DNA from 3 places in the Bradyrhizobium sp. NBAIM18 genome. Region 1 is predicted to be linked to each of the others. Evidence: predicted binding sites of a transcription regulator. Region 1 holds the regulator's gene; each other region holds the start of a gene.
What was found. The regulator PhoB, encoded in region 1, activates phosphate uptake and scavenging genes when phosphate is short. The targets are predictions, from matches to a motif close to TGTCATNNANCTGTCAT.

Region 1 (10,261 bases):
CAAGACGATGGCGAACCTGCCTGTCACCATCAACAACTTCGTGCAGAGCCCCTACGAGTATTGGAAGCAACTCGCCTGGAGCGGCGCGCTGTTGATCACCCTGACCGTGCTTGCCCTTAACATTGGCGCGCGCATCCTTGGCGCCGAGAGGACTGCAAAATGAGTGAAATGTCTGTTTCCGTCACCGCACCGACCGTTCATCCCGGCTCGCAGCCCCTGCCCGAGGCGCCCGCCAAGGTCACGGCGCGCAATCTCAACTTCTACTACGGCGACCACCACGCGCTGAAGAACATCAACCTGGCGCTCGGCACCAACCGCGTCACGGCGTTCATCGGCCCGTCCGGCTGCGGCAAGTCCACCCTGCTGCGCATCTTCAACCGGATGTACGACCTCTATCCGGGCCAGCGCGCCGACGGTCAGCTGTTGCTCGACCATACCAACATCCTCGACCCCAAGCTCGACCTCAACCTGCTCCGCGCCCGGGTCGGCATGGTGTTCCAGAAGCCGACGCCGTTCCCGATGACGATCTACGAGAACATCGCCTTCGGCATTCGTCTCTACGAGAAGATCTCCAAGTCCGAGATGGACGACCGCGTCGAGAAGGCGCTGCGCGGTGGCGCGCTGTGGAACGAGGTCAAGGACAAGCTCAATGCCTCCGGCCTGTCGCTCTCCGGCGGCCAGCAGCAGCGCCTCTGCATCGCCCGCACCGTCGCGGTGCGGCCCGAGGTGATCCTGTTTGACGAGCCCTGCTCGGCGCTCGACCCGATCTCGACCGCCAAGGTCGAGGAGCTGATCCAGGAATTGTCCGAGAACTACACGATCGCGATCGTCACCCACAACATGCAGCAGGCGGCGCGCGTTTCCGACAAGACCGCCTTCATGTATCTCGGCGAGTTGATCGAGTTCGACGACACCAGCAAGATCTTCACGTCGCCGAGCGATCGGCGCACGCAGGATTACATCACCGGCCGGTTCGGCTGAGGAGACGGAACATGGGTTCTGAACATACCGTAAAGGCTTTCGACAGCGACCTTCAGGAGCTCACCCGCCTGGTCGCCGAGATGGGCGGCATCGCCGAGCGCATGATCGTCGATTCCGTCGACGCGCTGATCCGCCGCGACGTCGCGCTCGGCCAGCGCGTCGTCGCCACCGACGTCGAACTCGACGCGCTGCAGAAGCGCATCGAGGAGCGCGCCGTGCTCACCATCGCCCGCCGCCAGCCGATGGCCGTCGACCTGCGCGAGATCGTCGGCGCGATGCGCGTTGCGACCGATCTCGAGCGCATCGGCGATCTCGCCAAGAACATGGGCAAGCGCGTCGCGGCGCTGGAGACGGATTTCCATCCGCTCAAGCTGTTCCGCGGCCTGGAGCACATGACCGACCTCGTGCAGCAGCAGGTCAAGTCGGTGCTGGACGCCTATGCCGCGCACGACCTGCCGGCGGCGATGGCGGTGTGGAAGGGCGACGAGGAAGTCGACGCCATCTGCACCTCGCTGTTCCGCGAGCTCCTCACCTACATGATGGAAGATCCGCGCAACATCTCGTTCTGCATCCACCTGATGTTCTGTGCCAAGAACATCGAGCGGATCGGCGACCACGCCACCAACATCGCCGAGACCGTGTTCTACATGATCGAGGGCCAGGCGATCACCGACAAGCGGCCGAAGGGCGACATGACGACCTTCGCCACGACGCTGCCGAACACCTGACGACTTAAGGAGCTACGACCACATGGGCGCACGCATTATGGTGGTTGAGGACGAGGAAGCTCTCACCGAGCTTCTTCGCTACAACCTCGAAGGCGACGGCTATGACGTCGAGACGGTGATGCGCGGCGATGATGCCGACACCCGCCTCAAGGAGCACATTCCCGATCTGATCGTGCTCGACTGGATGCTGCCGGGCCTGTCAGGCATCGAGCTGTGCCGGCGGCTTCGGACCCGCCCCGAGACCAAGCAGCTGCCGATCATCATGCTCACCGCGCGCGGCGAGGAGAGCGAACGGGTGCGCGGGCTCGCGACCGGCGCGGATGATTATATCGTCAAGCCGTTCTCGGTGCCGGAGCTGCTTGCGCGCGTGAAGGGCCTGCTCAGGCGTGCGAGTCCCGAGCGCCTCGCCACCGTGCTCGCCTATGGCGATATCGAGCTCGACCGCGACAAGCGCCGCGTGGCGCGCTCGGGCCGGCCGATCGATCTCGGTCCGACCGAATATCGCCTGCTGGAGTTCTTCCTGGAGCATCCCGGCCGCGTGTTCTCGCGCGAGCAGCTGCTCGACAGCGTCTGGGGCCGCGACATCTACATCGACGAGCGCACCGTCGACGTCCATATCGGCCGCCTGCGCAAGCTGCTCAATCTTGGCCGCGAGCAGGACCCGATCCGCACCGTCCGCGGCGCCGGCTACGCGTTGGACGATCGCTTCGCGAAGGCTGAGCAGACGTAAGCTGGTTTAGCGAGCTGCGGCTACAAATCTAGGCCGTCATCCCGGGGCGCGCGCAGCGCGAGCCCGGGATCTCAGCGCGAGCGCTTGCGCTCGTCGCGATAACCACAGTACGTGGTTTGACGAAGACTCGGAGTGACCATCTGGCGCAACGATTGCGCCCTGTGGTTATGGATCCCCGCCCCCTGTGCGCAATCGCGCACTAGGCGGGGATGACACCGAGTGATTGGTGCCGTCATCGTGTGACGGCTGCAGTCTTCGATCAAGCTTGGCGATCAACTAAGTCCGCAAGCTCACCGCGTGCCCGGTTTCGGTGCTGCGCGACGGCGATCCGCTGCGGGCTGATAGGCCACGCGCGAATGCTGGGCACAATAGGGCAGGCCGGAGAGCGCCTTGCCGCCGCAGAAGAAGAAATCCGGGCTCGAGGGATCGCCGACCGGCCAGTGGCAGGTCGCCTCGTTCAATTCCAGCAGCGACAGCCGCTGGCTCATCGGCACCACGTTGTCGTAGGTAACCGGCTCAGCTTCCAACTCGACCTCGAAGGCCTGCGCCAACGCGGTGTTGCCGCGCGCGACGGGGCGGGTCACCCGCATCATATGCTGCGCGGGCCGTGCCTTGCGCGGCCGCGGCGCTGCCGATGAAGGGCTCTTGGCGCGGCCGGACAGGCCGAGCCGGTGCACCTTGCCGATCACGGCATTGCGGGTCACATTGCCGAGCTCCGCCGCGATCTGGCTGGCCGAAAGTCCGGCCTCCCAGAGCTTCTTCAGCTGCTCGACGCGATCATCGGACCAGGTCAAAACCGTCATTGCACCCTTTCCCTCGCTGCGCGCCTGCCATCCTGGGGCCTTCGCAGCGAATGCTTTAGCCTTGAAAAACCCGTGCCGTCAGAATCCCTTAAGGCTCGCCGGGCGCGCTCAAGACGCCCGAACGTTTACGCCGGTACATGAGGACTTCTGGGATCAGAACTGCTGCACGAGATGTCGTATCTGACAGTCCAAACGCTACAATATGGCGTGACTCCCGCGCAAGAGTCCGCCGACTCGCTTCCACATGTTCCGTGGTGAAAAACCCGCAAAATCGGCACCGCAAGACTACGGAATCAGCGTTTCGCGAGGCTTTCCGGCCGGCATTGACACCCGTCTTGCCAGGCATAAGATAGTGCCACGTGCCGCCCTTAAAAGGCGGCACGTTTCGTTTTCCGGGGCCGGTCGATGGTGCGTCGCGCAATGCATGCCTCACACCGTCCGCAACATTCAAGTGACGTCATGACTAACAGCGCAGCGCCGCATTTGCTCCCCGTTTTCGCCAGGGCCGACCTCGGTTTCGAGCGCGGCGAAGGCTGCTGGCTGATCGCGACCAACGGCGATCGCTATCTCGATTTCACCTCGGGTGTCGCGGTGAATGCGCTCGGCCATGTCCATCCCGCGCTGGTCAAGGCATTGCAGGAGCAGGCGACCAAGCTCTGGCACATGTCGAACCTGTTCCAGAGCCCTGACGGCGAGAAGCTCGCAAGCCGCCTCTGCAATGAGAGCTTTGCGGACTTCGTGTTCTTCTGCAATTCCGGCGCCGAGGCGCTGGAAGGCGTGATCAAGCTGGTGCGCCACCATCACTTCTCCAAGGGGCATCCGGAGCGTTACCGCATGATCACCTTCGAGGGTGCCTTCCATGGCCGCACGCTGGCGACGCTCGCCGCCACCGGCTCTGCGAAATATCTCGAGGGCTTCGGTCCGCCGATGGACGGCTTCGATCAGGTGCCGCACGGCGACCTCGACGCCGTGAAGAAGGCGATTGGTCCGCACACCGCCGGCATTCTCATCGAGCCGATCCAGGGCGAGGGTGGCGTTCGTTCTGCACCTCACGCCTTCCTGAGGGCGCTGCGCGAACTCTGCAACGAGCGCGGCCTGTTGCTCGCCTTCGACGAGGTGCAGACCGGCATGGGCCGCACCGGCGAGCTCTTTGCCTACAAGCGCACCGGCGTCACACCGGATGTGATGTCGCTCGCCAAGGCGCTCGGCGGCGGCTTTCCGATCGGCGCGGTGCTGGCGACCGCGGATGCGGCGGCCGGCATGGGGCCCGGCTCGCACGGCTCGACCTTCGGCGGCAACCCGCTCGCGATCTCGGCTGCCAACGCCGTGCTCGATGTCATGCTCAAGCCCGGCTTCTTCGACCACGTGCAGAAGATGTCGCTGCTGCTCAAGCAGAAGCTCGCCTCCGTGATCGATCGTCACCCTGATGTCGTCAGCGAGGTGCGCGGCGAGGGCCTCCTGATCGGCATCAAGGCCGTGGTGCCCTCCGCCGATCTGGTTGCGGCGCTGCGCGCCGAGAAATTGCTCACCGTCGGGGCCGGCGACAATGTCGTCCGCTTCCTGCCGCCCCTGATCGTCACCGAAGCGGAGATCGAGGACAGCGTCATCAGGCTCGAGCGTGCCTGCACTGCGATCTCGTCCAGCCAGACCAAGCGGGCGGCAAGCTGATGAGCACGACGCCCAACAAAGCTCCCAAGCACTTCCTGGACATCAACGAGCTGCCGCTCTCGGAGCTCAAGAGCATGCTCGCCGCCTCTTCGGCGATGAAGGCGAAGCAGAAGGCGCAGCAGCCGGTCAGGCCGCTCGAAGGCAAGACGCTGGCGATGATCTTCGAGCGTCCCTCGACCCGCACCCGCGTCTCGTTCGACGTCGGCATGCGCCAGCTCGGCGGCGAGGCGATCATGCTCACCGGCGCCGAGATGCAGCTCGGCCGCGGCGAGACCATCGCCGACACCGCGCGGGTTCTGTCGCGCTATGTCGACGCCATCATGATCCGCATCCTCAACCATGATGCGCTGCTGGAGCTTGCGGCCAACGCCACCGTGCCCGTCATCAACGGCCTGACGCGGCGTTCGCATCCCTGCCAGGTGATGGCCGACCTCATGACCTATGAGGAACATCGCGGCCCGATCGAGGGCAAGACGGTGGCCTGGACCGGCGACGACAACAACGTGCTGGCGTCCTGGGCCCATGCCGCCGAGCGCTTCAAATTCCAGCTCAATGTCGCAACGCCGCCGGAGCTCGCACCGAAAAAGGCCATGCGCGACTGGATCAAGGCGACGGGCGCGCCGATCGTGCTCGGCACCGATCCGGAAGCCGCCGTGCGCGGCGCCGATTGCGTCGTCACCGACACCTGGGTGTCGATGGGCGACAAGGAGGGCGAGCACCGCCACAACGTGCTCAAGCCCTACCAGGTCAATGCCAAGCTGATGTCGCTGGCCAAGGCGGACGCATTGTTCATGCATTGCCTGCCGGCCCATCGCGGCGAGGAGGTCACCGACGAGGTGATCGACGGGCCGCAATCGGTCGTGTTCGACGAGGCCGAAAACCGCCTGCACGCGCAGAAGGGCATTTTGGCCTGGTGCTTCGACGCGGTGAAGTAGGCCCGCCAGAGGCCCCGCTGCGGCCTCACACGCAATTGTCGTCCCGGACAAGCGCGCCAAAAGCGCGCGCAGATCCGGGACCCATAACCACAGGAAGTCGTTTGGCGAAGACTCGGAGTTGCCATCTCGCTCGATGACGTGGTCCTGTGGTTATGGGTCCCGGGCTCGCGCGTTGCGCGCCCGGGGACGACACCGAGTTTGCTGTAGCGTTGTGCACCCTCATCGCATCCGGAACGCGCCCCCTTCCATTTCCGCCCTCCGACCCCAGATAAAGCGCCATGGTTTCCCAATCTCCTGACATGAAAACCGGGCCTGAAGGCCCGGTTCGCGCGCCATCATCGGTTCCGATCGATGACGCCGTGCTGCCTTACGAGGTCGACGCGCTCGACGTGCGCGGGCGCCTGGTGCGGCTTGGTCCTGCGCTCGACGACATCCTCACCAAGCACGATTATCCCGCAGCCGTGGGCAAGCTGCTCGGCGAGGCCATCGTGCTGACGACGCTGCTCGGCTCGACGCTGAAATTCGAGGGCCGCTTCATTCTTCAGGCCCAGACCGACGGTCCGGTGTCGTTCCTGGTGGTCGACTACAAGGCCCCGGACCGCCTGCGCGCCTATGCGCGCTTCGATGCCTCGCGCCTGGGCACGGCCAAGGATTCCGGCACGCTGCTCGGCCGCGGCCATCTCGCCATGACCATCGACCAGGGCCCCGACATGAGCCGTTACCAGGGCCTGGTTGCGCTCGACGGCGGCAGCCTGGAAGACGCCGCCCACGAATATTTCCTGCGCTCCGAGCAGATCCCGACGCGCGTGCGCCTCGCGGTCGGCGAGGAGTGGCGCTCGAGCGATGGCGGCAAGCATCGCTGGCGCGCCGGCGGCATGCTGATGCAATTTCTGCCGAAGGCGCCGGAGCGCGCGCGGCAGGCGGACTTGCATCCCGGCGATGCGCCTGACGGCACCGAGGTGCACAGCGTCGCGGAAGACGATGCCTGGGTCGAGGCACGCTCGCTGATCGAGACGGTCGAAGACGTCGAGCTGATCGATCCCGAGCTCTCCGGCGAGCGGCTGCTCTACCGCCTCTTCCACGAGCGCGGCGTGCGCGTGTTCAATCCGCAGGTGCTCGAGGCGCGGTGCTCCTGCTCGCGCGATGCGGTCGCTGCGATGCTCAAGAGCTTCTCGCACGACGACCGCGCCGCCATGGTCAAGGACGACAAGGTCGTCGTCACCTGCGAATTCTGTTCGTCGGTGTACCAGTTCACGCCGCACGAGGCGGGCGTCGAGGACGCCTGAGCCTACCCGCGTCGCTGCACTCGCAATGTCGAGTGGAGCTGCCACACGCGCGGTGTCGTCGCCCGACTTGATCGGGCGATCCAGTACTCCGAGACGATGCTGATCGAAACGAGAGGCCGCGGCGTACTGGATGCCCCGGTCGAGCCGGGGCATGACAGTTGTGAGTGTTACGGCGAACTCGCCTCTCTAATTCAACACCCGCTTGTTGTCGGGGCTGTCCAGCGAAAACGTCGGCACGTCGATCTCGAAACGCTCGCCGGTTTCGCTGACCATCTGGTAGCGGCCGGTCATGAAGCCCGAGGCGGTCGAGAGCGGCACGCCGGAGGTGTATTCGAAGCGCTCGCCGGGGGCCAGGATCGGCTGCTCGCCGACCACGCCTTCGCCCTTCACCTCCTGCTGGCGGCCGGAGGCATCGGTGATGATCCAGTGCCGCGTCTTGAGCTGCACGGTCTCCTCGCCCGAATTGGTGATGACGATGGTGTAGGACCAAAAGTAGCGCGAGCGGTCGGCCGACGATTGCTCCGGAACAAAGTTCGGCTCGACGGTCACTTCGATCTGGCGGGTCACGGCGCGGTACATGGCTGTCATCATACCGAAATCCGCCCCGGGAACCAAACCCCCCGCGGGCGCCTTGGCGACATCGTCCCGCCAGAATTGGCGGGAAAGCACACCACCGAGGGAGACACCCTGATGTGATCCGGACGCTTTGCGAGACGACAGCCGGACCATTACACTGCTTCAACGTCGCGATTTGCGGAAGGGTTTCCAGGCCCCGATGACCATTGCCGACCAAGTGACGGGATCGACCATCGCAGGAACCGCGGGCGCCAAGCCCGCAGGGACCAAGGCGCGCGCCGCAGCGCCGGCCATCACGCTGCCCGCCATCGGCGAGCGCGAGCTCCGGCTCGATCTGTTCCGCGGGCTCGCGCTGTGGCTGATCTTCATCGACCATCTACCGCCCAGTCTGCTGACCTGGTTCACGATCCGCAATTACGGCCTCAGCGACGCCACCGAGATCTTCATCTTCATCTCCGGCTACACCGCGGCCTTCGTCTATGGCCGGGCCATGCTGGAGAGCGGCGTTCTCATCGCCACCGCGCGCATCCTGCGCCGGGTCTGGCAGATCTACGTCGCCCACGTCTTCCTGTTCACGATCTTCCTCGCCGAGATCTCCTATGTCGCGACCAGGTTCGAGAACCCGCTCTACACCGAAGAGATGGGCATCATGGACTTCCTCAAGCAGCCCGACGTCACCATCGTGCAGGCGCTGCTGCTGCGCTTCCGTCCCGTCAACATGGATGTGCTGCCGCTCTACATCGTGCTGATGCTGGCGCTGCCCCTGATCCTGTGGTCGATGAAATGGCGGCCGGACGTCACGCTCGGGCTGTCGGTCCTGCTCTACGCGGTGACCTGGGAGTACGACCTTTACCTGTCGGCCTATCCGAACGGCTTCTGGGCCTTCAATCCTTTCGCCTGGCAATTGCTGTTCGTGTTCGGGGCCTGGTGCGCGCTCGGAGGTGCGCGTCGCATGTCGGGCATCCTGGCCTCGCCCGTGACGATGTGGATCTCGATCGCCTACCTCATCGCGGCGTTCTATGTGACCTTGACCTGGTACGTGCCCCAGCTCTCCCAGTTCATGCCGAAGCAGATCGAGCAATGGATGTATCCGATCGACAAGACCGACCTCGACGTGCTGCGCTTCGCGCACTTCCTGGCGCTGGCTGCGCTGACCGTGCGCTTCCTGCCCCGCGATTGGCCGGGCTTGAAATCGCGCTGGCTGCGACCATTGATTCTATGTGGTCAGCATTCGCTCGAGATCTTCTGCCTCGGCGTCTTCCTGGCCTTTGCCGGCCATTTCGTCCTCGCCGAAATCTCCGGCGGGCCGGTCATGCATGCGTTGATTAGCCTCTCCGGAATCCTGATCATGTGGGGGGTGGCCTGGGTCATTTCGTGGTACAAGCGTGTGGCTGACAAGAGCGGTGCGAAAACGAAAAACGCCGTCGGCAACGCCGATCTGGCGGGAGGGGGCTGATGAAGGCGAAGGTTCTCCTGAGCCTGGTCCTGCTATGCGGTAACCTCGCCGCGCCCACGGCGCGCGCGGGCGATGCCGCGTCTGCCGCATCCCCTATGCCTGCGGCCTGCGAACTGCCGTCCTATCTGCTGACCAGCGAAAGCCAGCTGCCTAAGGTCGCCGAGGCGATCAAGGCCGGCAAACCGCTCGACATCCTGGTGATCGGCAGCCGCTCGACCACGATTCCGTCGTCGGAGAGCAGCTCCTATCCGGCGCGCATGGAGGCGATCCTCAAGGAGAAGCTGCCGCCCTCCGAGCCGGTGCACGTCTCCGTAGAAATACAGAGCAAGAAAACGGCAGAGGAGACCGCGTCCACCTTCGTTAAGCTGATGGAAGCAAAAACGCCTACTTTGGTCATTTGGCAGACCGGGACCGTGGATGCTATCCGATCCATCGATCCCGACGAATTTCGTAGCGCGGTGACCGACGGGGTTGTTGCGCTGCAAAAGGCAGGGGCGGACGTCGTCTTGATGAATTTGCAATATAGCCCGCGCACCGAGACGATGATCTCGGCGCAGCCTTTTCTCGATAATATGCGCGTCGTGGCACAGGAGCACGACATCCCGCTGTTCGATCGTTTCGCGATCATGCGGCAGTGGAATGAACAGGGCCAGTTCGACCTGTTCAACCCGTCCCGCGGGCCTGAGCTGGCGAAGCAGGTCCATGATTGCCTTGGCCGGGCGTTGGCACAGTTCGTGATTGACGCTGCCCATCTGGAGCCGGCCCAGCAGCAAAATTGAGGTCTAGCGTTAATGAGTTCTCTCCGCCCTTTTTGCCTGACGTCATGGCTGGCCGTGCCTGCAACAGCAGTGCTGTTGTTGCTGACGCCCGCCGCGCATGCGCAGACGCCGGCCGCTCAGCCGGCGACCCCCGCACCCGCCCAGTCGCCTGATCCCGCGCCCGCTGCGCCGTCCCAGACCACCGTCGCCGCGAGGTCGCCCGAGCAGCGTGGCGTCACCTCGCGTGCCATCGACAAGGTGAAGGAGGTCGCGAAGTCCGCCGCCGACATCTTCAGCCGGGTGCCCTGCCTGCCGCCGAAGGGCGGCTCCAAGGCGATGG
Region 2 (10,261 bases), on a different contig from region 1:
CTTGCCGGCGACATCGAGGCGGCCCGCGAGTAGCGCAGCAAGCCCCACCGCGCCGCCGGGCTCCACCACCAGCTTCAGCTCGCGATAGGCAAAGGCGACCGCCGCGCCGACTTCCTTGTCCGACGCCGTGACGCCGCGCGCCAAGAGCTTGCTGTTGATCGCAAACGTCATCTCGCCCGGCATCAGGGCCATCAGCGCATCGCAGATGGTGCGGCCGGCCGGCGGATGCGGCTCGCGATGGCCTGCGCTGAGTGAAATGCCGTGATCGTCGAAGGCCTCGGGCTCGGCGACCACGATCGCGGCTTGCGGATAGCGCGCCTTGACCGCCGTGGCGACACCCGCGATCAAGCCGCCGCCGGAGGCCGGCGCCACCACGATGTCGGGGCTGAGGCCCAGCGTTGCCATGTCCTCGGCAATCTCACGGCCGGCGGTGCCCTGCCCTGCGATCACGAAGGGATCGTCGTAGGGTTTGACCAGCGTCGCGCCGCGCTTCTCGGCAATGCCGCGCGAGATCGCCTCGCGGTCGTCCTTGTCGCGGTCGTACAGCACGACCTCGGCGCCGTAGGATTTGGTGCGCTCGCGCTTCGACAGCGGCGCATCCGCTGGCATCACGATGGTGGCCTGCATGTCCAGGATCTTTGCCGCCGCCGCCACGCCCTGGGCGTGGTTGCCGGAGGAGAACGCAACGACGCCGCCGGCGCGCTTGTCCTGCGGGATCGAGAACACCTTGTTGAAGGCGCCGCGGAACTTGAACGAGCCGGTGCGCTGAAGCATCTCCGGCTTCAGGAACACTTTCGCACCGACGCGCTCGTTGAGCACCGGGAAGGACAACAGCGGGGTGCGGATGGCGTAAGGCGCGATCACGCGCGCTGCGGCATCGATGTCGGCAGGGCCGACCGGAAGGGCCTGTTGGGTCATGGCGGAATGTTATCGCGGCCGATCAGGCCCGGGCAAGACACCTCCGCGAGAGGATTTCTTGCCTTAAGCCACGAAACGCGGCTGTTCCGCGGCGGTCCGACCGGGCAGCACCGCCCCGACCGCCAAAATGCTGTCAATAAAGACCGTTGCAGAGGCCTCCCAGGTGTAATTGGCGGCGAACGCGACGCAGTCCTGCCGGGAGATATCGAGCGCGGCGAAGCAGGCATCGCGCAGATCGTGATCGAGCGCGCCGACCGGCGCATCGCCGATGACGTCGCGGGGACCCTTCACGGGGAAGGCCGCGACCGGCAGGCCGCTCGCGAGCGCCTCCAGCAGGACCAGGCCGAAGGTGTCGGTCTTGCTCGGGAACACGAACACGTCGGCGGCCGCGTAGATATCCGCCAGTTCGTCGCCGTGCTTCTCGCCGAGGAAGATCGCATCGGGATAGGCCTCTTCCAGCGAGGCGCGCGCCGGGCCGTCGTCGACGACCACCTTGGTGCCGGGTAGGTCGAGGTCGAGGAACGCCTCGAGATTCTTCTCGACTGCGACGCGGCCGACCGACAGGAACACGGGTGCCGGCAGGCAGAGATCGATGACGCGCGGGTGGAACAAATTGGTGTCCACGCCGCGCGGCCACAGCACGACATTGTCGAAGCCGCGCTCGGTCAGTTCGCGCGCGAGCGCCGGCGTCGCCGCCATCACGGCGCGGCTGGCGCTGTGGAAGCGCCGCAGCGCCCGCCAGATCAGCGAGCCCGGCACTGGCACGCGGGCGCGGACATATTCGGGAAAGCGGGTATGGAAGCTGGTCGTGAACGGCAGCTTGCGCTGGCGGCAATAGCGGCGGACCATCAGGCCGATCGGCCCTTCGGTCGCGATGTGGATGCTGTCGGGACGCGCCTCCTCGATCAGCCTTGCGATCCGGGCCGGGCGCGGCATAGCGAGGCGCACGTCGCGATAGCTCGGCATCGCGAAGGTGCGGAACGATTGCGGCGTCAGGAACGTGAACTCGACGCCGAGCGCTTTTGCAGCGTCAGAGAGCTTGGTCAGCGTCCGAACCACACCGTTGACTTGCGGGTGCCAGGCGTCGGTCGCGACCAGGATGCGCATCAAGTGGTCCTTGTTATGCAGCTCTGGCTGCGACCTGTGGCACCTGCTCCGGCTTCCGCAACTGATCCGCCCAGGTGATGATCTCGAAGTGACCGTCGTCATGCTCGACCAGGGCGGTGCAGCTCTCCACCCAGTCGCCGCAATTCATGTAGCGGATGCCGGCCTCGTCGCGGATCACGGCGTAGTGGATGTGGCCGCAGATCACGCCGTCGGCCTGGTGACGCCGCGCCTCGGCGGCGAGCGCCTGCTCGAACGCACCGATATAGTTGACGGCGTTCTTGACCTTCTGCTTGGCCCATTGCGACAGCGACCAATAGGGCACGCCGAACAGGCGGCGGAAGAAGTTGACCAGGCGGTTCATCTGGATCGCGAAGTCGTAGGCCTTGTCGCCGAGATGGGCGAGCCAGCGCGCGTTCTGCACCACGAGATCGAAGATGTCGCCGTGAATGACGAGATAGCGCTTGCCGTCGGCGCCGGTGTGAACCGTGTTCTCGACCACGTCGATGCCGCCGAAATGCGTACCGTAATAGTTGCGCAGGAACTCGTCGTGATTGCCGGGAATGTAGATGACCTTGGCGCCCTTGCGCGCCTTGCGCAAAAGCTTCTGGACGAGGTCGTTATGCGATTGCGGCCAGTGCCAGCTCGATTTCAGCGCCCAGCCGTCGACGATGTCGCCGACGAGATAGATCGTATCGGCATCGTGGTAGCGCAGGAAGTCGAGCAGAAGATCGGCTTGTGAACCGCGGGCCCCGAGATGGACGTCGGAGATGAACAACGTGCGAAAGCGCCGCTCCGGGCTCTCGTCACTCACATCGTAACTTCCCATGCGCCAGCCTGTAACAATGTCCCGTGACAGGGGGATGACCGATTGAACCCTTGAGGCACCTTCAAATACGAATCACGCCTTGCCTCGCCCTCCCCGCGAATATCAGTCGCATGCGACAATCAGGCGACATGGCGCCGCAGGGTAGGTGCGCTCCCTCCCCGCTTGGCTTGCGGGAGAGGCGAAGCAAGCCCGCCTCAGTAGAACTTGTGGAAATGATGGATCGGCCCGTGGCCGTGGCCGACGCTGAAGCGGTCGGCGGCGGCGATCGCGGCGCTGATCCAGGCCTTGGCGTTGCGCACGGCGGCCTCGAGGTCCTCGCCCCTGGCCAGCCCTGCCGCGATGGCGGAGGACAGCGAGCAGCCGGTGCCATGGGTGTTGCGGGTGGCCACACGCGGCGCGGCGAGCGCGATCGCGGTCTCGGCAGTGACGAGATAGTCGGTGCTCTCGGCGCCCTCGCCGTGCCCGCCCTTGATCAGGACGGCGCGGCAGCCCAGCGCCAGCAGGCGTCGACCCTGGCTTTCGATCTCGGCCTCGCTCGCCGCCACCGGCGCATCGAGCAGGGCCGCAGCCTCCGGGAGGTTCGGCGTGATCACGGCAGCCAGCGGCATCAGCCTGGTGCGCAGGGCGTCGACGGCTTCAGCGGCGAGCAGGCGGTCGCCGGAGGTCGCCACCATGACGGGATCGAGCACGACATGCCGCGGCGCCCAGCGCGACAGCGCGGCCGCGATGGCATCGATGCTGGCGGCCTGGGCCACCATGCCGATCTTCACCGCACCGATGTCGAGGTCGGAGAACACCGCGTCGATCTGCTCGGTGACAAACCCGGCCGGCACCGCGTGAATGCCGGTCACGCCGCGCGTGTTCTGCGCCGTCAGCGCCGTGATCACGGAGGCGCCGTAGACGCCGAGCGCGGCAAACGTCTTCAGGTCCGCCTGGATGCCGGCGCCGCCGCTCGAATCGGAACCGGCGATGGTGAGTGCGACCGGGGTCGTCATCGCGGGAGACATGTGCTTGAGGAGGCCGCCATGGCCTCTCGTAGCGCGACCGTGGAACGTCAGCAAGCGCGCCGGGCCGCCGCCAAGCGTGATTCGCGAACCGATTGCGCACCTTGCGAATCAGTCGGACACCGCGCGGACCAAGACCCGCAATGGTGCGGACTTGAAAATGCAACCGCGCCGGACCCTTGCTATAGTCGCGTACCTTAGCGTGCTTCGCCGGTTACGCGAGACGTCAGGTGGTGGAACCGTCCAGCGCCCCCATGTTGCGGGCCGCCGGCCCCGCAAGCCACCTGAACAAGACTCCTTGGGGTGGAACGAATGTGGGCCTTCTTCGAACGTCTCCTCGACTCGTCCATGCTGTCGCCGCACGGCATCTGCCTGTTGTGGGAGCCTGAGCTGATCTGGCTTCACGTCGTTTCCGACGCCAGCATTGCCGCCGCCTATTTCTCGATCCCGTTCGCCCTCGCCATCCTCGTCACCAAGCGGCGCGACCTCAAGTTCGGCTGGGTCTACTGGGCGTTCGCGATCTTCATCATGGCGTGCGGCCTGACCCACGTGCTGTCGATCTATACGCTCTGGGTTCCGATCTATGGCATCGAGGGCATGGTCAAGGCCGCCACGGCGGTCGCGTCGGTCTTCACCGCCGCCGCGCTCTGGCCGCTGCTGCCGAAGATCCTCACGATCCCCTCGCCGTTCGAGCTGCGACAGGTCCAGGCCGCGCTCGAGGAGGAGGAAATCAAGAGCCGCGACGCCACGCTGCTGCTGCAGCAGGTCCGCGACGCCCAGCGCGCGATGCGCGAGAGCGTGGCGCGCCTCACCGCGATCGTCGAGACCGCGGTCGACGGCGTCATCCTGTTCGATGCGAAGGATCGCATCCTGCTGTTCAATCCGGCCTGCGAGCGCCTGTTCGGCTACCGTGCCGACGAGGTGATGAACCGCAACGTCGGCATGCTGATGCCCGAGGCGGATGCGGCGCCCGACCGCCAGGCGCGGCATTTCGCGACCGGCGGCGAGGCCGTCGGCCTGCGCAAGGACGGCACGACGTTTCCGATGGAGCTGTCGGTCGGCCAGGCGCGGCAGGACGGCGAATTGATCTTCGTCGGCATCGTCCACGACCTCACCGCGCGCAAGCTGACCGAGCAGCAGCTTCAGCAGGCGCAGAAGATGGAGACGGTCGGTCAGCTCTCCGGCGGCATCGCGCACGACTTCAACAATCTGCTGACCGTCATCATCGGCAATGCCGAGCACCTGAGCGAGCAGCTCAAGGCGAGGCCCGACCTCGGGCGCTTTGCCGACGACATCTGCCAATCGGGCGAACGGGGCGCCGAGCTGACGCAGCGCCTGCTCGCCTTCAGCCGCCGCCAATTGCTGCGGCCTCAGACGATCGATTGCCGGAGCCTGCTCGATTCCATGTTCAAGCTGCTCAAGCGCACCTTGCGCGAAGACATCGAGATCAGGACGACCTCCGGGCCCGGCACAATCCTGGCCTTTGCCGACCGCGCCCAGCTCGAATCCGCCGTGCTCAATCTCGCGCTCAACGCGCAGGATGCCATGCCATCGGGAGGCCACCTCACGCTGGCCACGGAGCTGATCACGATCGAGGATGATGACGGTGCCGTTCACCGGGAGGTCGCACCCGGCAGCTACGTCCTGATCGCGGTCACCGATGACGGCGAAGGCATGACGCCCGAGGTCGCCGCACGCGCGTTCGAGCCGTTCTTCACCACCAAGGAGGTCGGCAAGGGCTCGGGCCTCGGCCTCAGCATGGTCTACGGCTTTGCCAAGCAATCAGGCGGCCATGTCTCGATCTACAGCGAGGCTGGCCTTGGGACCACGGCCAGGATCTACCTGCCGCGCGCGAGCACCGGTAGGTCGCAAGCCGATCTTCCCGACGGCGAGGACACGGCGCCGCGAGGCTACGAGACGGTCCTGATCGTCGAGGACGATCCGTTCGTCCGCTCCTCCGTCATTCGCAGGGTGGAAGCGCTCGGATATCGCGTCGTCGCCGCGGTCAACGGCAAGGATGCCTTGCAGCAGCTGCAGGGCGATCCCGGCATCGACTTGCTGTTCACCGATATCGTGATGCCCGGCGGCATGAGCGGGTGGGAGCTCGCCGATCAGGCGCGGCGGGTGCGTCCCGGCCTGCCGGTCCTGTTCACCTCGGGCTACGCGCTGGAGACCCTGGTCGAGCAGGGCCGCGCGCAGGCGCGAGCGGTCGTGCTGACCAAGCCCTACCGCAAGGTCGAGCTCGCTCAGCGCCTGAGGGATGCATTGGCCGCCGCAGTGGTCCCATCCTAGCATCGCGCCCGAATGCGCCTCGGATGATCCAGCAAGTTCGCTTGCTAAATCCAGCCGGTTTTGGCCTATTAGCCGGAAGAATACGCTTTCGGAGTGCCCGCGATGGTTCCTTTTTTCGTTCAGATCAAGTGCAAGCTCGGCCAGTCCTATACGGTGGCCAATGCGCTTGCCGAAGCCGAGATCGCCTCCGAGATCTACTCCACGGCCGGCCAATACGACCTCCTGGTGAAGTTCTACGTCGACAAGGATACCGACATCGGCCACTTCGTGAATGAGAAGGTGCAGGTGCTGCCGGGCATCCAGGACACCCTCACCATCATCACCTTCAAGGCGTTCGGCACCGGCTAAAGCATGATCCGGAAAAGTGCGAAGCGGTTTTCCGGAAAGATCATGCGTAAACAACAACCGAAAGCGCGATGATGATTCATCCCAATCTCATCGCGCTTTAGACCACGCGCAAAACAACGGCCGAAGCGCCGGCAGCGCTAGCCGCCCTCCTTGCGCTTGGGCGGGGTCGGTCCCTGCACCGGCGGCAGCGACTTCAGATAGGCGGCCATCGCGGCGCGGTCTTCCGCGGTCAGTTGCGCCAGATTCTTGATCACCGCCCGCATCGCGCCCGAAGCGCTGTCGCCCTCGGGCAGGTCGCCGGTCTCGAGGAAATCCGCGATATCCTTCTCGCTCCAGTTGCCGATGCCCTGCTGCGTGATGTTGGGGACCCAGCCCTCCCCTTCCGGATTGGGCCCACCGGCAAAGCGCTGGCCGGCGATGATGCCGCCGAGCGCATTGCGCGGGCTGTGGCATTCGGCGCAATGGCCGAAAGCGTTCACGAGATAGGCTCCGCGATTCCATTGCGGCGAGCGCGCGGCGTCCGCGACGAACGGCGCGGTGTCCATGAACAGCAGCTTCCAGATGCCGACATTGCGGCGGATGTTGAACGGAAACGGCAGCGCGTGGTCGCCCACTGTGCCGGACACCGGCGGAAGCGTCTTCAGATAGGCAAAGAGATCACGGACGTCGTCGACGCTGGCCAGATGATAGGACGTGTAGGGAAACGCAGGGAAATAGTGCGTGCCCGCGGGCGAGACACCGCGCATCACGGCGTTGACGAAATCGGCCTCGCTCCAGCGGCCGATCCCGTAGGCGGGATCGGGGGAAATATTGGGGACGTAGAACGTCCCGAACGGCGAGCCCAGCGCCAGCCCGCCGCCGAGCCGCAGGCGATCGGGCTGATTGGGGGTGGCATGACAGGACGAGCAGCCGCCGGCGTTGAACAGCTCCTGCCCGTTGGCGAGATCGGGGTTGCGTGTCGGCGCCGGCAAGGCCAGCACGGCCGGGGCGGTCAACCACCAATAGAGGGCGAACGCCGCGGCGGCGGCGATCAAGGCGGCAAGAAGCGTTCGTCCCAACATTCGATCATTCCATCGTGAACGCGCGAACTTAAGGGTCATGCCGCGCCCGATCCAACCACGAATATTTTAGGCGGTCCGGCTGTAATGCCGGAATAAACCGCACGACGCACTGTTTGAACAGCATCAGGCGTAAACAGGAGAGATCTATGACCAAAGCCGTTTTTGCCACACTGGTACTCGGTGCTGCCGTTGCGTTCGCCGCCCCGGCCAGCGCGGAGAAACTGAAGGCGACGCTGGACGGCAAATCCGAAGTCCCCGCCAACACCAGCAGCGCGACCGGAACGGCCGATCTGGACTACGACGCTGCCAGCAAGAAGCTGTCCTGGACCGTCACTTATTCCGGTCTCTCGGGCCCTGCCACCGCCGCGCATTTCCACGGGCCTGCCGAAGCCGGCAAGAACGCCGGCGTCGCGGTCCCGATCCCGAATGCAGCCTCGAGCCCGGTCAAGGGCGAAGCCACGCTCACCGACGCGCAGGCCGCCGATCTGCTCGGCGGCAAGTACTACATCAACATCCATACCGCGGCGAACCCGGCCGGCGAGATCCGCGGTCAGGTGACGAAGTAAAGCGAAAACGCGGGCTTCGTCGCGGAAAGGCCGGACGCAAGGAGGGAGCGTCCGGCCTTTTCGATTCCAAGCAGTTGAACTTCGTAGCCCGGATGGAGCCGACGGTCGGCGCGAAGCGCCGCCCGTCGGTGCGATCCGGGAGCCTGCGCGTTGCGGACAGGTCCCCCGGATTTCGCTGCGCCCCATCCGGGCTACGACGCTGCGACTCTGACCGTGCTCAAGCCGCGTTCAGCGCCTGCGCGAGGTCGGCGATCAGGTCCGACGGGTTCTCGATACCGATCGACAGCCGGATCGTGGAATCGAGCACGCCGATCTTTCGGCGGATGTCGGCGGGAACGCCGGAATGGGTCATCGTCGCCGGCAGGCTTGCGAGCGATTCCGTGCCGCCAAGGCTCACCGCCAGCTTGAGGATCTGCAGCGCGTTGAGGAATTTCACCGCCGCCTCTTTGCCGCCGACGATGTCGAACGAGAACGTCGAGCCCGCGCCCAGGCATTGCCGCGCGAACACACGGCCGGACAGCGAGCCCTGCTCGTGGTGACCGAGATAGTGCACCCTGGCGACCTTCGGATGGTCGCGCAGGAAGTCCGCCACGAGCCGCGCATTCGCATCGGCCTTCTCCATCCGCAGGCTGAGCGTCTCGAGCGAACGGTTGATCATCCAGCAGGAATGCGGATCGAGCTGGGTGCCGATGGCGCCGCGCAGCGCCTTGATGCCTTTCATGATCGCCTTCGATCCGAGCGCGGCGCCCGCGATCAGGTCGGAATGACCGCCGACATATTTCGTCAGCGAATACAGCGACAGATCCGCGCCGTGCTCGATCGGCCGCTGAAACACCGGCCCGAGCAGCGTGTTGTCGCAGGCGATGACCGGCGTGTGTCCCTGGGCCTTGCCGATGGAATCGGCGGTGCGGCGGATCATTGCGATGTCGACGAGGCCGTTGGTCGGATTGGCCGGCGTCTCGATCAGGATCATCGAAACCCGCCCCTTGCCCATCGCCTCCTCCGAGGCCTGCTTGACCGCCGTCTCGTCGATGCCGTCGGCAAAGCCGACGGCGCCGATCGACAGGCGCGCGAGCGTGTTCGTCAGCAGCGTCTCCGTCCCGCCATAGAGCGGCTGCGAGTGCAGGATGACATCGCCCGGGCGAACGAAGGCCAGGATCGTGGTTGCGATCGCCGCCATGCCGGACGAGAACAGCGCGCAACTCTCCGTGCGCTCGTAGATCGCGAGCCTGTCCTCGACGATCTCGCTGTTGGGATGATTGAAGCGCGAATAGACCAGGCCTGCGCCCATGCCTTCCGGCGGCTCGCGCCGTCCGGCGACGTAGTCGAAGAAGTCCTGCCCGTCCTCGGCGGTCTTGAACACGAAGGTGGAGGTCAGGAACACCGGCGGCTTGATGGCCCCCTCGGACAATTGCGGATCATAGCCATAGGTCAGCATCAAGGTTTCCGGATGCAGCATATGATTGCCGATATGGGTCTTGGAGGGGAACGGTTTTGCCATGGCCTGTCTCGCTGTTGATCGAGGTGCTCGCCGCGCGCTGGGAATCCCGACGTGAGGATGCCGGGAGGAGACTCGTGTGAGCGCACGGCCGTTGGCGCAAAGATAGCCGCTCTCGCGGCAATCCGTCAGGCCTTGCGGACGGAAGTTCCCGCGGGCCGCGATCAAGAAAAAGGCGGTTGCTTTCGCAACCGCCCTTTCCGAAGTCCTTGGTAGCCCGTTAACTGCGCCCGGTTATTTCAACTTCACGCGATAGGTTTCGTGACAATCATTGCAGCGGTCGTTGATCGTCGTGTAGGCCGCCTTCAGGCCCGCGACATTGGTGATCTTGCCTTTGACCTCAGTGATCGCCTTCTGCACCGGCGGGATCTTGGCATCGAAATCGGCCTTGTTCTGCCAGACCTTCGGCGAGGAGCCATAGGTCGCGTTGACGACATCCTGCTTGGGATTGATCTCGAAGGTCTTGGCGATCTTGGCAACATCGGCCTCGATGCTGGCGATGGCCTCATCGGCAGCCTTCTTGTCGAAGGGAATATCGCCCTTGCTCATCTTCTGAAGCACGCCATACTGATTCTTGGCGATCGCTCGCATCAGATTGTCCTGCTGGACGGCAATCTCCTGTTGCGCCATGACGGCGCCCG
Region 3 (10,261 bases), on a different contig from region 1:
TGCAGGAAGGCGGCGCGATTCGGCAGATCGGTGAGGCCGTCGTGATAGGCCATGTGCGCCATGCGCGACTCGGTCTGCCGGCGGTCGGTGACGTCCTCGTGGGTCTTGATCAGATATTGCGGCTCGCCGGCATCATTGACCACGGTGGCGCGGCGGGTCAGGAACAGCCGCAGGCCGCCCTTGGTGGAGATCGGGTGCTCCTCGGTGATCATCCCGCGCTTCTTGATCGCGGCCTCGTCGCGCGCGACGATCAGCTTGGCTTCCTTGGCGTTGAAGATGTCGGACGCGGTCAGGCCGGTGGCTTCCTCGCGCCTGCGGTTGAGGATCGTCTCCGCGCTGCGGTTGGCGAGCAGATAGCGGCCGTCCTTGACCTGCTCCACGATCAGCGCAACCGGGATGTTGTCGACCACGAGTTCGAGGAACTTCTTGGTGCTCTCCAGCTCCTGCGACAGCGAGCGGCGGTCGGTGATGTCCTCGAACACGATGAGCAGAAATTCGGGCTTGTTGCTCTCGTTGCGGACCACGATCCGGATCGAGGCAACCATGCGCCGCGCACCGGCACGATCCACCTCGAACTCATTGCGGTACTGGCCATCCGGTGAATTGAGCGCCGCCTGGTCGGCCGCCTCGATGCTGGCCGCCGAGGCCGATGCAAACAGCTCCCGTGCATTCCTGCCGACGGCAAAGTCCCGCGACAATCCCCAGAACTTCTCATAGGCGCTGTTGGCGAAAATGTAGCAGCCGTCCTCGATGTTCTTGGCCGCCACGCAGGCCGGCACATGATCGAGCACCGATTCCAGGAACTGCTTGGTGGAGGCGAGCTGCCGCGACAGGTTGCGCTGCTCGGTGACGTCGAGGTGGGTCGCCACCGAGCCGCCCTTCGGCAACACGAAATATTTCACCAGGATGGCCCGTCCGTCCGGCAGTTCCGTGGTCAGGCCATTGGCGCTCGATGCCTTCTGGTAGAATTCGTCATCGGTGACGCCGAGCACTCCGCGCTCGCGGCGCAGCCTCAGGATGTCGTGGCCGGTCATGTTGGGCCGGAGGTCGGATCGCGTCAGGCCATAGATCTCGAGATAGCGGTCATTGCAGAAGATGACGCGGCGCTGCGCATCCGTCATCACCACGCCCTGGTTGAGGTTGTTCATGGCGGAGGAGATGAAGGCGTTGCGACGCAGCTGCAAACGCCTGGACCGGCGCAGCGAGGAATGGATCCACAGCCCGATCGCGGCAAGGAACGAGCAGACCACGATGCCCGCGATGAGGGCTTCCCAGATCACGCCGGGATCAAGCCTGGTGAGTTCGCCCGGAACGGCAAGGCTGTCCGATGCCGCAAAGGCGCGCGCAGGCGCGCCCGTAACGGCCAGGCATAGGAGGGCGTGCACAGCAATCGAAAGCGTGCTGCCCACGTGCCAGTTCTTCTCAGCCATCAGCCACCCGCGATTTCAACGTCGGATTGTCTGGCCTCGCGGGTTTGGATCGGGTAAACGCCTGTGGGCACAACAGAATAATGTGACGTGAAATACGGCAATTGCCCTGACATGATAAACGACTTCTTAACGGAAGCCCCGCCTGCGCCGCCGCATCCGGACCATGCGCCACCGCTGCTTCCAACTGGTATCCTGCACAACCATGGATAGGGTCGATTGCGTCGTCATCGGAGCCGGCGTGGTCGGGCTCGCGGTGGCCCGGAAGCTCGCCCAGGCCGGGCGCGAGGTGATCGTGCTCGAGGAAGCCGAGGCGATCGGCACCGTCACCTCCTCGCGCAACAGCGAGGTGATCCATGCCGGCATCTACTACCGGGCCGGGAGCTGGATGGCGCGCATGTGCGTGGCAGGCAAGCACGCGCTGTACCGCTACTGCGCCGAGCGCGGCATCCCGCACAAAAATTGCGGCAAGCTGATCGTCGCGACCAGCCCGAAGGAGACCGAGAAGCTGCAATCGATCAAGGCGCATGCCGAGGCCAACGGCGTGCTCGACATGCAGCTGCTCTCGGGCGAGGCCGCACGCGCGCTGGAGCCGGCACTCGCCTGCGACGCCGCGCTGCTGTCACCGTCGACGGGCATCATCGACAGCCACGCCTACATGCTCTCACTGCGCGGCGAAGCCGAGGACGCCGGCGCAGCTTTCGCGTTTCACACCCCGCTGATCCGTGCCAAGGCGGCGGCCGGCCTCATCGAGATCGATGCCGGCGGCGAGGCACCGATGACGCTGCAATGCAGCCTCCTCGTCAACGCCGCGGGGCTGTCGGCAACACATGTGGCGCGCAGCATCGACGGCATGCCGCTGGACCGGATTCCGCCGGCCTATCTCGCCAAGGGAAACTACTTCAGCTGCAACGCCAGGGCGCCGTTCTCGCGCCTGATCTATCCGGTGCCCGAGCCCGGCGGCCTGGGCGTGCACCTGACGCTGGACATGGCAGGACAGGCGCGCTTCGGGCCTGACGTCGAATGGATCGAGACGATCGACTACGAGGTCGATCCGTCACGCGCCGAGCGCTTCTATCCCGCGATCCGCAAATACTGGCCGACGCTGCCTGACGGCGCGCTGATGCCGAGCTATTCGGGCATCCGCCCGAAGATCGTGCCGCCGGCCGTGGCCACACAGGATTTCTTGATGCAGGGCCCGCGCGATCACGGCGTTGCAGGCCTGATCAATCTGTTCGGCATCGAATCGCCGGGACTGACGTCCTCGCTCGCGATCGCCGATCACGTCGCCGAGCTCGCAGACATCGAGAGCGTTTCGAGAAGCGGATGAGTGTGCGCGTCGAGAACCCCGGGTCCAAGCAAGAGTGAGCGCCGCACAACCGTGTTGCACGGTGCACACCTTGCAGCAGGGATGAGCACGGATGCTCTCATCCCTGCGTGAAGGATGTGATCAACTCTACACTGTCACGGGGGTTACTAGTGGAGCGTGTCGCCAGATTGCTTCAGACGCTCGATCTGGTCCTTGACCATCAACTTCCGGCGCTTCAACTCAACAATTTGCAGGTCGTCTGTTGAAAGGTGCACGAGAGCTTCGTGCAATTCGTTTTCGAGAAGTTTGTGCTTCCGTTCCAATTCAACGAGATGTGCCTGAATTGTCATTCGAAACCTCCTCGGTAGGGTTGAACCTTTAGGATTCGATCCGGACGACCCAAGTCTACATCACCGATTCGTCCTGTCGATGGGTATCCGTCGTCGCAGCGTCATTTTTGAAAGTTCATATGTAACGAAGCGTGACTAAGGGAACCACGCCGGAAAAATCCATGATATCAATACGCCGGCGCACCGCCGCAGCTCCTTGCAGAAATATGTTGCGGGAGATCGGTGACGGGGGATCGCAGATCGCTTGCGATCACGCGGCGCAAGGACGATAATTTCCACAGGGCATCCACAGCCCAGATCTCACGCCTATCGGTTTTCGGCCACCGCAGACATGACCAATGAAGATGAGCGTGAGCTCGAAGCCGAGCTCACCCGGTTGCAGCAGGAACACCGAGATCTCGATGCGGCGATCGATGCGTTGCATCAATCGCCCGCCCCCGACCTGTTGCGGTTACAGCGGCTGAAGAAGCGCAAGCTGTTGTTGCGCGACCGCATCGCGTTCATCGAAGACCAGATCACCCCCGACATCATCGCCTGAGCGTGCGGCGGTCTTGCGCGGCGCCCCGCCGCTTCCGAATCCACTTGACTCAATAAGAACAAAATAGGAACATTCGCGGGCGCCCCAACACCTCAAAGAACGCTCAAGGACAACGCAGATGTCGGCAACCGCCCTTTTCGACAACAGCCATTACGAACAGGCCTGCGATCAGGCGATCGCGATGTGCGACGGCAATCTGCGCAGCACCATCAAAGCGCTGATCATGGCCAACGAATATCTGGAAGCCGAGCTGGAGGAATTGCAGGCGGCGATTTCCGCCGGCTGCATTCCGGAGATCTCGCGCAGCAAGATGCGGAGCAAGAGCAGCGCCGCATAATCTTCAACATTGGAGCAACGCCATGTCGGATGTGACCTATTACGTTGCAATGCCCTTCTTGATCGATGACGACGGATCACCCGTCGCAGGCGCGGCAGAGGAGTGTCAGTCCTCGACGGCGGCGCTGCGACGCGCCGAGATGCTGGCGCGCGGCGCCGGCCATATCGGCGCAATCGCGTTCAGCCGCAGCGGCGATCCCATGACGGGCGAATTCGGCGACGCGACGCTGCTGCGCAAGTTCGGCAACGTGCCGGAAGATCTTGCCACCCTGTAGACTAGCGCTCGCCGCCGACCAGCCTGATCCGCGGCTCGTGCCGGCGGCTCGCCTTGCGCACATACATCGCGGCATCCGCCTCCTCCAGGGCGCGGCCTGCAGCGGATTGCGGACCGAGCAGCGCGACGCCGGCCGAGGCGCCCGCGGTCACGTGCTGGCCGCGAAAAACGAATGACAATTCGTCGATCGCCTGCTCCAAGGCCGCGGCCTTCGCCTTGGCATCGGTCTCGCTGAGATTCCAGAGCAGCAGCGCGAACTCGTCGCCCCCGAGCCGGCCGACCACGTCGGAGGCGCGGACCTGTCGCGTCAGCGCGGCGACGATCTCCCTGAGCACCTCATCGCCGGCGGCATGACCGAAGGAATCGTTGATCGGCTTCAACCGATCGACGTCGAGCACGATCAGCGCCCCGCTGGCGCGGTAGCGCTTCATATAGGCGATGGCGCGCGCGAGCTCGCGCTCGAAACCGCGCCGGTTGGGAATCCCGAGCAGGAAATCGGTATCGGCGGCCGCCTCGAGCTCCGAGATCCGCAGCAGGGCCGCCCTGAGCTTGCTCCTGAGGCCGCGGATGATCGCCTTGCCGTCATCGGCAGCCGGCGCTCTGCGCAAGGCCGGTTTGGCCGCGCGGCTCGAAGCGGCTTTGGAGCGGGCGGGGCTGATGTTCCGGCCCTTGCTGGCCTTCGCAGGGCTCGCCCTTTTCGGTTTCTTCATGGGCATCCTGCTCAATGAAGGCTTGCGGGGATTCACCAAGACAGGATAGTGGATTCCCTTCTCCTTGCCACCGCCTTGCGAGCCGCCGGCCGGAATCATTAATCTGGCCTATCTCTCTGTTTTTCTGGGCACAATTGACGTCATGACCGCGCCGATCGCCATCATCATGGGAAGCCAGTCGGACTGGGACACGATGCGGCACGCCGCCGACACGCTTGACGCGCTCGGCATTGCTGCCGACAGCCGCATCGTCTCGGCCCACCGCACGCCCGACCGGCTGTTCGCATTCGCCAAGGGTGCCAAGGCCGCAGGTTACAAGATTATCATCGCCGGCGCCGGTGGCGCGGCCCATCTGCCGGGCATGGCGGCGGCGCTGACGGAACTCCCGGTGTTTGGCGTTCCCGTCGAATCCAAGACGCTCAAGGGCGTCGATTCGCTCTATTCGATCGTCCAGATGCCCGCGGGCATTCCGGTCGGCACCCTCGCCATCGGCAAGGCCGGCGCGATCAATGCCGCGCTGCTGGCAGCCGCCGTGCTGGCATTGTCCGACCCGGCCCTATCGGATCGCCTCGCCGCCTGGCGCAAGGCCCAGACCGAGGCGGTCGCCGAGCGGCCGGAGGACAAGGCGTGACGGACACCAGGCACGTGAAGCTGAAGCCCGGTGACACCATCGGAATCCTCGGCGGCGGACAATTGGGCCGGATGCTTGCCATGGCCGCGGCGCGACTCGGCCTGCGTTGCCAGGTGTTCTCGCCCGATCCGGATTCACCGGCCTTCGACGTCGTGCTGAACGCGACCTGCGCCGAATATGCCGACGTCGAGGCGCTCGAATTGTTCGCCCATGATGTCGACGTCATCACCTACGAATTCGAGAACGTGCCGGCGGCAGCCGCGCTGGTATTGGACGCGCGCCGCCCGGTGCTGCCCAACCGCAAGATCCTCGAGACGACGCAGGACCGGCTCGCCGAGAAGGATTTCGTGACGAAGCTCGGGATCGGCACTGCCGGCTACGCCGACGTCACCTCGGTCTCCTCGCTGCGCGAGGCGATCGCCAGGATCGGCCTTCCAGCGGTGTTGAAAACCCGCCGCTTCGGTTATGACGGCAAGGGCCAGGCCATCATCCGCGAGGGCGACGACATCGCGAAGGTGTGGACCAGCCTCGCCACCAAATCGGCGATCCTGGAGGCCTTCGTGCCCTACGAGCGCGAGATCTCCGTGATCGCCGCGCGCGCGGCCACGGGCGAGGTCGAGTGCTTCGACGTCACCGAGAACGAGCACCGCGACCACATCCTGAAGATATCGCGTGCGCCCGCGCCGATCCCTGACGCGCTCGCCGAGGAGGCGCGCAGCATCGCGAGCAAAATCGCAAGCGCGCTCGACTATGTCGGCGTGCTCGCGGTCGAGATGTTCGTGCTGGCGGGCGGCACCGGACCGAAGGTGCTGGTCAACGAGATCGCGCCACGCGTGCACAATTCCGGGCACTGGACGCTCGACGGCGCCTCCGTCTCGCAGTTCGAGCAGCACATCCGTGCCATCGCCGGCTGGCCGCTCGGCAAGCCGGTGCGCCACGGCGAGGTCGTCACTATGACCAATTTGATCGGCGACGAGATCAACGATTACGAAAAGTGGCTGAGCGTGCCGGGCGCGACCGTGCACATCTACGGCAAGGGCGCGCCGCGCCCCGGGCGCAAGATGGGCCACGTGACCGAAGTCAGGCCGCCGCGGGACAAGTGACGGGATCGCAGCAAGAGCTGCAATCCCGCCGGGTGATTGTGATTACTTACGCCGTCTTCACACCCGCAACGATGCCGGTGGGCTCCTCGCTGAGCCAGCGATAGATCACCCCGCCGAGCGCGCCGCCGATCAGCGGCGCGACCCAGAACAGCCACAGCTGCGACAGCGCCCAGCCGCCGACGAACAACGCCGGGCCGGTGCTGCGCGCCGGGTTCACCGAGGTGTTGGTGACGGGAATGCTGACGAGGTGGATCATCACCAACGCGAGCCCGATCGCCAACGGTGCGAATCCCGCCGGCGCGCGCCCATGGGTCGCCCCCATGATGATGAACAGGAACATCATGGTCATCACCACCTCGGTGAGGAAGCACACGATCATGCTGTACTGGCCGGGCGAATGCGCGCCATAGCCGTTGGAGGCAAAGCCCTTGCCGACGTCGAAGCCGGGCGCTCCGCTCGCAATGACATAGAGCAGCCAGGCGGCAATGATCGCGCCCGCCACCTGAGCGACGATGTAAGGCAGAACCTGCCCCGCCGGAAAACGGCCACCGGCGGCAAGACCGACCGTGACGGCCGGGTTGAGATGGCAGCCGGAGATATGGCCGATCGCGTAGGCCATGGTGACGACGCTCAATCCAAAGGCCAGGGACACGCCGACCAGCCCGATCCCGACCTGCGGGAAGCCGGCGGCGATCACCGCGCTTCCGCAGCCCGCGAATGTGAGCCAGAAGGTGCCGATGGCTTCGGCAGCGTATTTTTTGATGTCCATTGTGGTCCCCTCATTGCAAAGATTCCGGAACAAGCTCCGGCGCGGCCCCGTCCTCGGCGCCAAATCGCCCAAATCGGGGCCGCATGGAGGTATTTTCGCCGCATTTAATGGCCGAACTTGGCCCGAAAACCCGTTTGGCCGGTGGACATCTGCGGTTTTGTCTGATACATCCGCGCGCTCAAGGTTAAGGGCTTGCGCGTTTCGCCATCCCCTTTGACTTACCAGAATTCAAATCCGATCCACCTGAAGAGGATGCCGCGTGCAGGTTCTCGTTCGCGATAACAATGTTGATCAAGCCCTCAAGGCGCTGAAGAAGAAGATGCAGCGCGAGGGAATTTTCCGCGAGATGAAGCTCCGCGGTCATTACGAGAAGCCCTCCGAGAAGAAGGCCCGCGAAAAGGCCGAAGCCGTGCGCCGCGCGCGCAAGCTGGCCCGCAAGAAGCTGCAGCGCGAAGGCCTGCTGCCGATGAAGCCGAAGCCGGTGTTCGGCGCCGGCCCGGGCGGTGATCGCGGCGGTCGTGGCGGCCCCGGCGCAGGTCCGCGCGGACCGCGCTGAGCCGATTCAGCAAGACTCTAGTTTTCGATGACGCGGGCCCCAGGCCCGCGTTATTGCTTTGAGGACTTGTCGGATCAAGCTCTAGCGCGAGCCAACCGTAGATGACCTCCCCTTTCTCCCAGCGCGGCCTTCCGCGACGGCGCCGGATCTGGCAGCCGCCGCTCGCGGCGGCCCTGACGGGGATCGTGCTGGGCGGCTGCTCGTTCGATCTGGGATCGCTGATGCCGGAGAAGGACAAGCCGCAGGAGGCCCCCAAGGCCGCCGCGCCGGCCGAGAGCGCGGTGAGCGCCGGCAACGTCACCGAAGCCCAGGCCCATACCGCGAAGGCTCAGTCCCTGGCGAAGTCAGGCGAGGCCGCGGCAGCGCTCGACGAGTTCAATCGCGCGATCGGCCTCGATCCCTACAATGCGCAGGCGCTCTATGGCCGCGCCCTGATCTACCAGGGCAACAACCAGCACGACTTCGCGATCGCCGATTTCAGCGCCGCCAGCGGACTCAACCCGCAAAAGGCCGAGCCGCTGCTGGGCCGCGCCAACAGCTATCTCGCGCTCGGCAAGGTCAAGGAGGCCGCAGCCGATCTCGACGAAGCCTCCGAGGCCGATCCGAACAATGCCCAGGTCTGGACCGCGCGCGGTCAGGTCTATGAGCGCCTGGGCGACAAAGCCAAAGCGGTGGCGTCCTACACCAAGGCGGTTGCGCTTCGTCCACGCGACGAACCCGCCCGCAGCGGTCTCGCCCGCGTCGGCGGCTGACGCTTTGGCGCAGGCTGAGCGGAGTTCTAGTCGGGCGTGGCGCTCTTGGGCAGAACGGCGTTGAACATCGACTTCATGCCCGACAGCATCTCGTCGGCGACATTGGTCTTCTTCGGCCGCGGCAGGGCGGCGCCCGCATCGGCACGCAGGTCGAGCGGCGGTGCGATGACCGGCACGGGAATGTCGGCCGGCGGCGTCACCCGATTCGGATCATCGTTGCCGATCGAGGCCGTGTAGGGCGGATTGGAGCCCCCATTGCCATAGGCCTCGGGTGAGGGCGTCGAGACATTGATCGGCGGCGGCAGCGGACGGACTGGAGACGGCTCCACATTCACGACCCGCGGAGCCTCCGGCGTGCGGGCGGCGTCCCGCACCGCAGGCTCAGCCGGCTTGGTCTCCGACGCGCGAGCCTCGGCAGGCTTGGTTTCCGACGACCTGGCCTCGGCAGCCTTGCCCTCGGGCGACTTGCGCAGGCGCTCGATCGCAGCACGCGCCAGATCGTTGGCGTCGGGAGCCGCGGAAGCCGCCGTCGGGGCCGAATTGGCCTCAACCACGGGAGCAGAAGCAGCCGGTGCGGATTTTGCCGCGGCCTTGTCGCGGGCAGAGGGACGGCCGCGCGGACCGGTGTCAGCGGGAGCCACGTCTGCGGCCTTGGTCTCGGCCGCCGGCGGATGATCGGCCGGCTTCTCGACCGCCGCCTTGTCCGTCACGCTCTTCTCGGGGATGCCCTTGGCTTTGACGCCGGGAGCGGGAAGGTTGGCGGTATCGGTGGGCTTGCCGTCGCTGCCGGTCTGGGCGGGCGCGGTCACGGCGGCTGGGGTGTCGGCGGCCGGCTTGGCGTTGATGTAATGATTGACGATGTAGGCCCCGATGATCGTCGCGAGCACCGAGGGGAAAATATCCATCGAAATTTTTGCGAGGTATTTCAGCATTCCGACCACACTCCCCGCGCGACCTGATGCGGGAACTTTAGGGCATTGTGAGGGATCAACTGCGACGGATCGATGGCAAACGGGGGCGCGACCCTAGCGTTTCAGCTCAATTTCAAGGAACACGATCTCAGTTGAGGTTTCGTTAAGTACGTCATGCTGGACGCCGGCCTTGCGGAAATAGGATTTCCCGGCGGCAAGCTGCGCCTTGAACCTTTCGCCATTGGGCGCGACGATGGTCATCTCGCCGGCGGCGACCGGAACGATCACATAGTCCATGCCATGGGTGTGATGGCCGGTGGCGCTGCCGGGGGCAAGCCGCCATTCGGTCACCCGGACCTCTTCGTTGTCGACCTGAACCTCGGACTTGGCGGCAAGCACTGGGAGCTCCTTCTAGGGTACGAAAACCATGAACACGTAGACGGCAAATACCACCATATGCACCAGGCCGAACAGGACATTGGTCCTACCCGTGCCGAAGGTCAGCATGCTCAGGAAGAAGGTCAGCAGCAGGAGCACGCTGCCCTGGGCGCCAAGGCCGAGCTCGAGCTCCTTGTCGAGCGCGTAAGTGGCAACG

Region 2: I6F17_RS20305 (UDP-2,3-diacylglucosamine diphosphatase) is a predicted target of PhoB. The motif match lies at 2,875-2,891, and genes of this name have one in related genera.
Region 3: I6F17_RS15350 (DUF465 domain-containing protein) is a predicted target of PhoB. The motif match lies at 3,175-3,191, and genes of this name have one in related genera.

The regions. Positions count from the first base shown of each region.
Region 1 covers NZ_JADYVO010000020.1:92,885-103,145, forward strand. The annotation lists gene pstA (phosphate ABC transporter permease PstA) at 1-163, shown strand, start outside; gene pstB (phosphate ABC transporter ATP-binding protein PstB) at 160-981, shown strand; gene phoU (phosphate signaling complex protein PhoU) at 993-1,709, shown strand; gene phoB (phosphate regulon transcriptional regulator PhoB) at 1,732-2,439, shown strand; gene I6F17_RS30640 (GcrA family cell cycle regulator) at 2,730-3,242, opposite strand; gene I6F17_RS30645 (aspartate aminotransferase family protein) at 3,702-4,910, shown strand; gene argF (ornithine carbamoyltransferase) at 4,910-5,845, shown strand; gene I6F17_RS30655 (Hsp33 family molecular chaperone) at 6,145-7,131, shown strand; gene apaG (Co2+/Mg2+ efflux protein ApaG) at 7,318-7,710, opposite strand; gene I6F17_RS30665 (OpgC domain-containing protein) at 7,907-9,163, shown strand; gene I6F17_RS30670 (lipolytic enzyme) at 9,163-9,942, shown strand; gene I6F17_RS30675 (SGNH/GDSL hydrolase family protein) at 9,955-10,261, shown strand, end outside.
Region 2 covers NZ_JADYVO010000008.1:250,017-260,277, reverse strand. The annotation lists gene I6F17_RS20315 (threonine/serine dehydratase) at 1-918, opposite strand, end outside; gene I6F17_RS20310 (glycosyltransferase family 1 protein) at 982-2,025, opposite strand; gene I6F17_RS20305 (UDP-2,3-diacylglucosamine diphosphatase) at 2,039-2,851, opposite strand; gene thiD (bifunctional hydroxymethylpyrimidine kinase/phosphomethylpyrimidine kinase) at 3,046-3,846, opposite strand; gene I6F17_RS20295 (PAS domain-containing sensor histidine kinase) at 4,168-6,147, shown strand; gene I6F17_RS20290 (Lrp/AsnC family transcriptional regulator) at 6,250-6,495, shown strand; gene I6F17_RS20285 (cytochrome c) at 6,633-7,556, opposite strand; gene I6F17_RS20280 (CHRD domain-containing protein) at 7,703-8,122, shown strand; gene I6F17_RS20275 (cystathionine gamma-synthase family protein) at 8,340-9,623, opposite strand; gene I6F17_RS20270 (cytochrome c) at 9,855-10,261, opposite strand, start outside.
Region 3 covers NZ_JADYVO010000006.1:49,093-59,353, forward strand. The annotation lists gene I6F17_RS15340 (EAL domain-containing protein) at 1-1,430, opposite strand, end outside; gene I6F17_RS15345 (NAD(P)/FAD-dependent oxidoreductase) at 1,633-2,757, shown strand; gene I6F17_RS15350 (DUF465 domain-containing protein) at 2,904-3,086, opposite strand; gene I6F17_RS15355 (DUF465 domain-containing protein) at 3,418-3,624, shown strand; gene I6F17_RS15360 (hypothetical protein) at 3,743-3,961, shown strand; gene I6F17_RS15365 (hypothetical protein) at 3,984-4,235, shown strand; gene I6F17_RS15370 (GGDEF domain-containing protein) at 4,237-4,944, opposite strand; gene purE (5-(carboxyamino)imidazole ribonucleotide mutase) at 5,087-5,575, shown strand; gene I6F17_RS15380 (5-(carboxyamino)imidazole ribonucleotide synthase) at 5,572-6,678, shown strand; gene aqpZ (aquaporin Z) at 6,725-7,447, opposite strand; gene rpsU (30S ribosomal protein S21) at 7,707-8,003, shown strand; gene I6F17_RS15395 (tetratricopeptide repeat protein) at 8,105-8,755, shown strand; gene I6F17_RS15400 (hypothetical protein) at 8,782-9,687, opposite strand; gene I6F17_RS15405 (cupin domain-containing protein) at 9,781-10,065, opposite strand; gene I6F17_RS15410 (ionic transporter y4hA) at 10,078-10,261, opposite strand, start outside.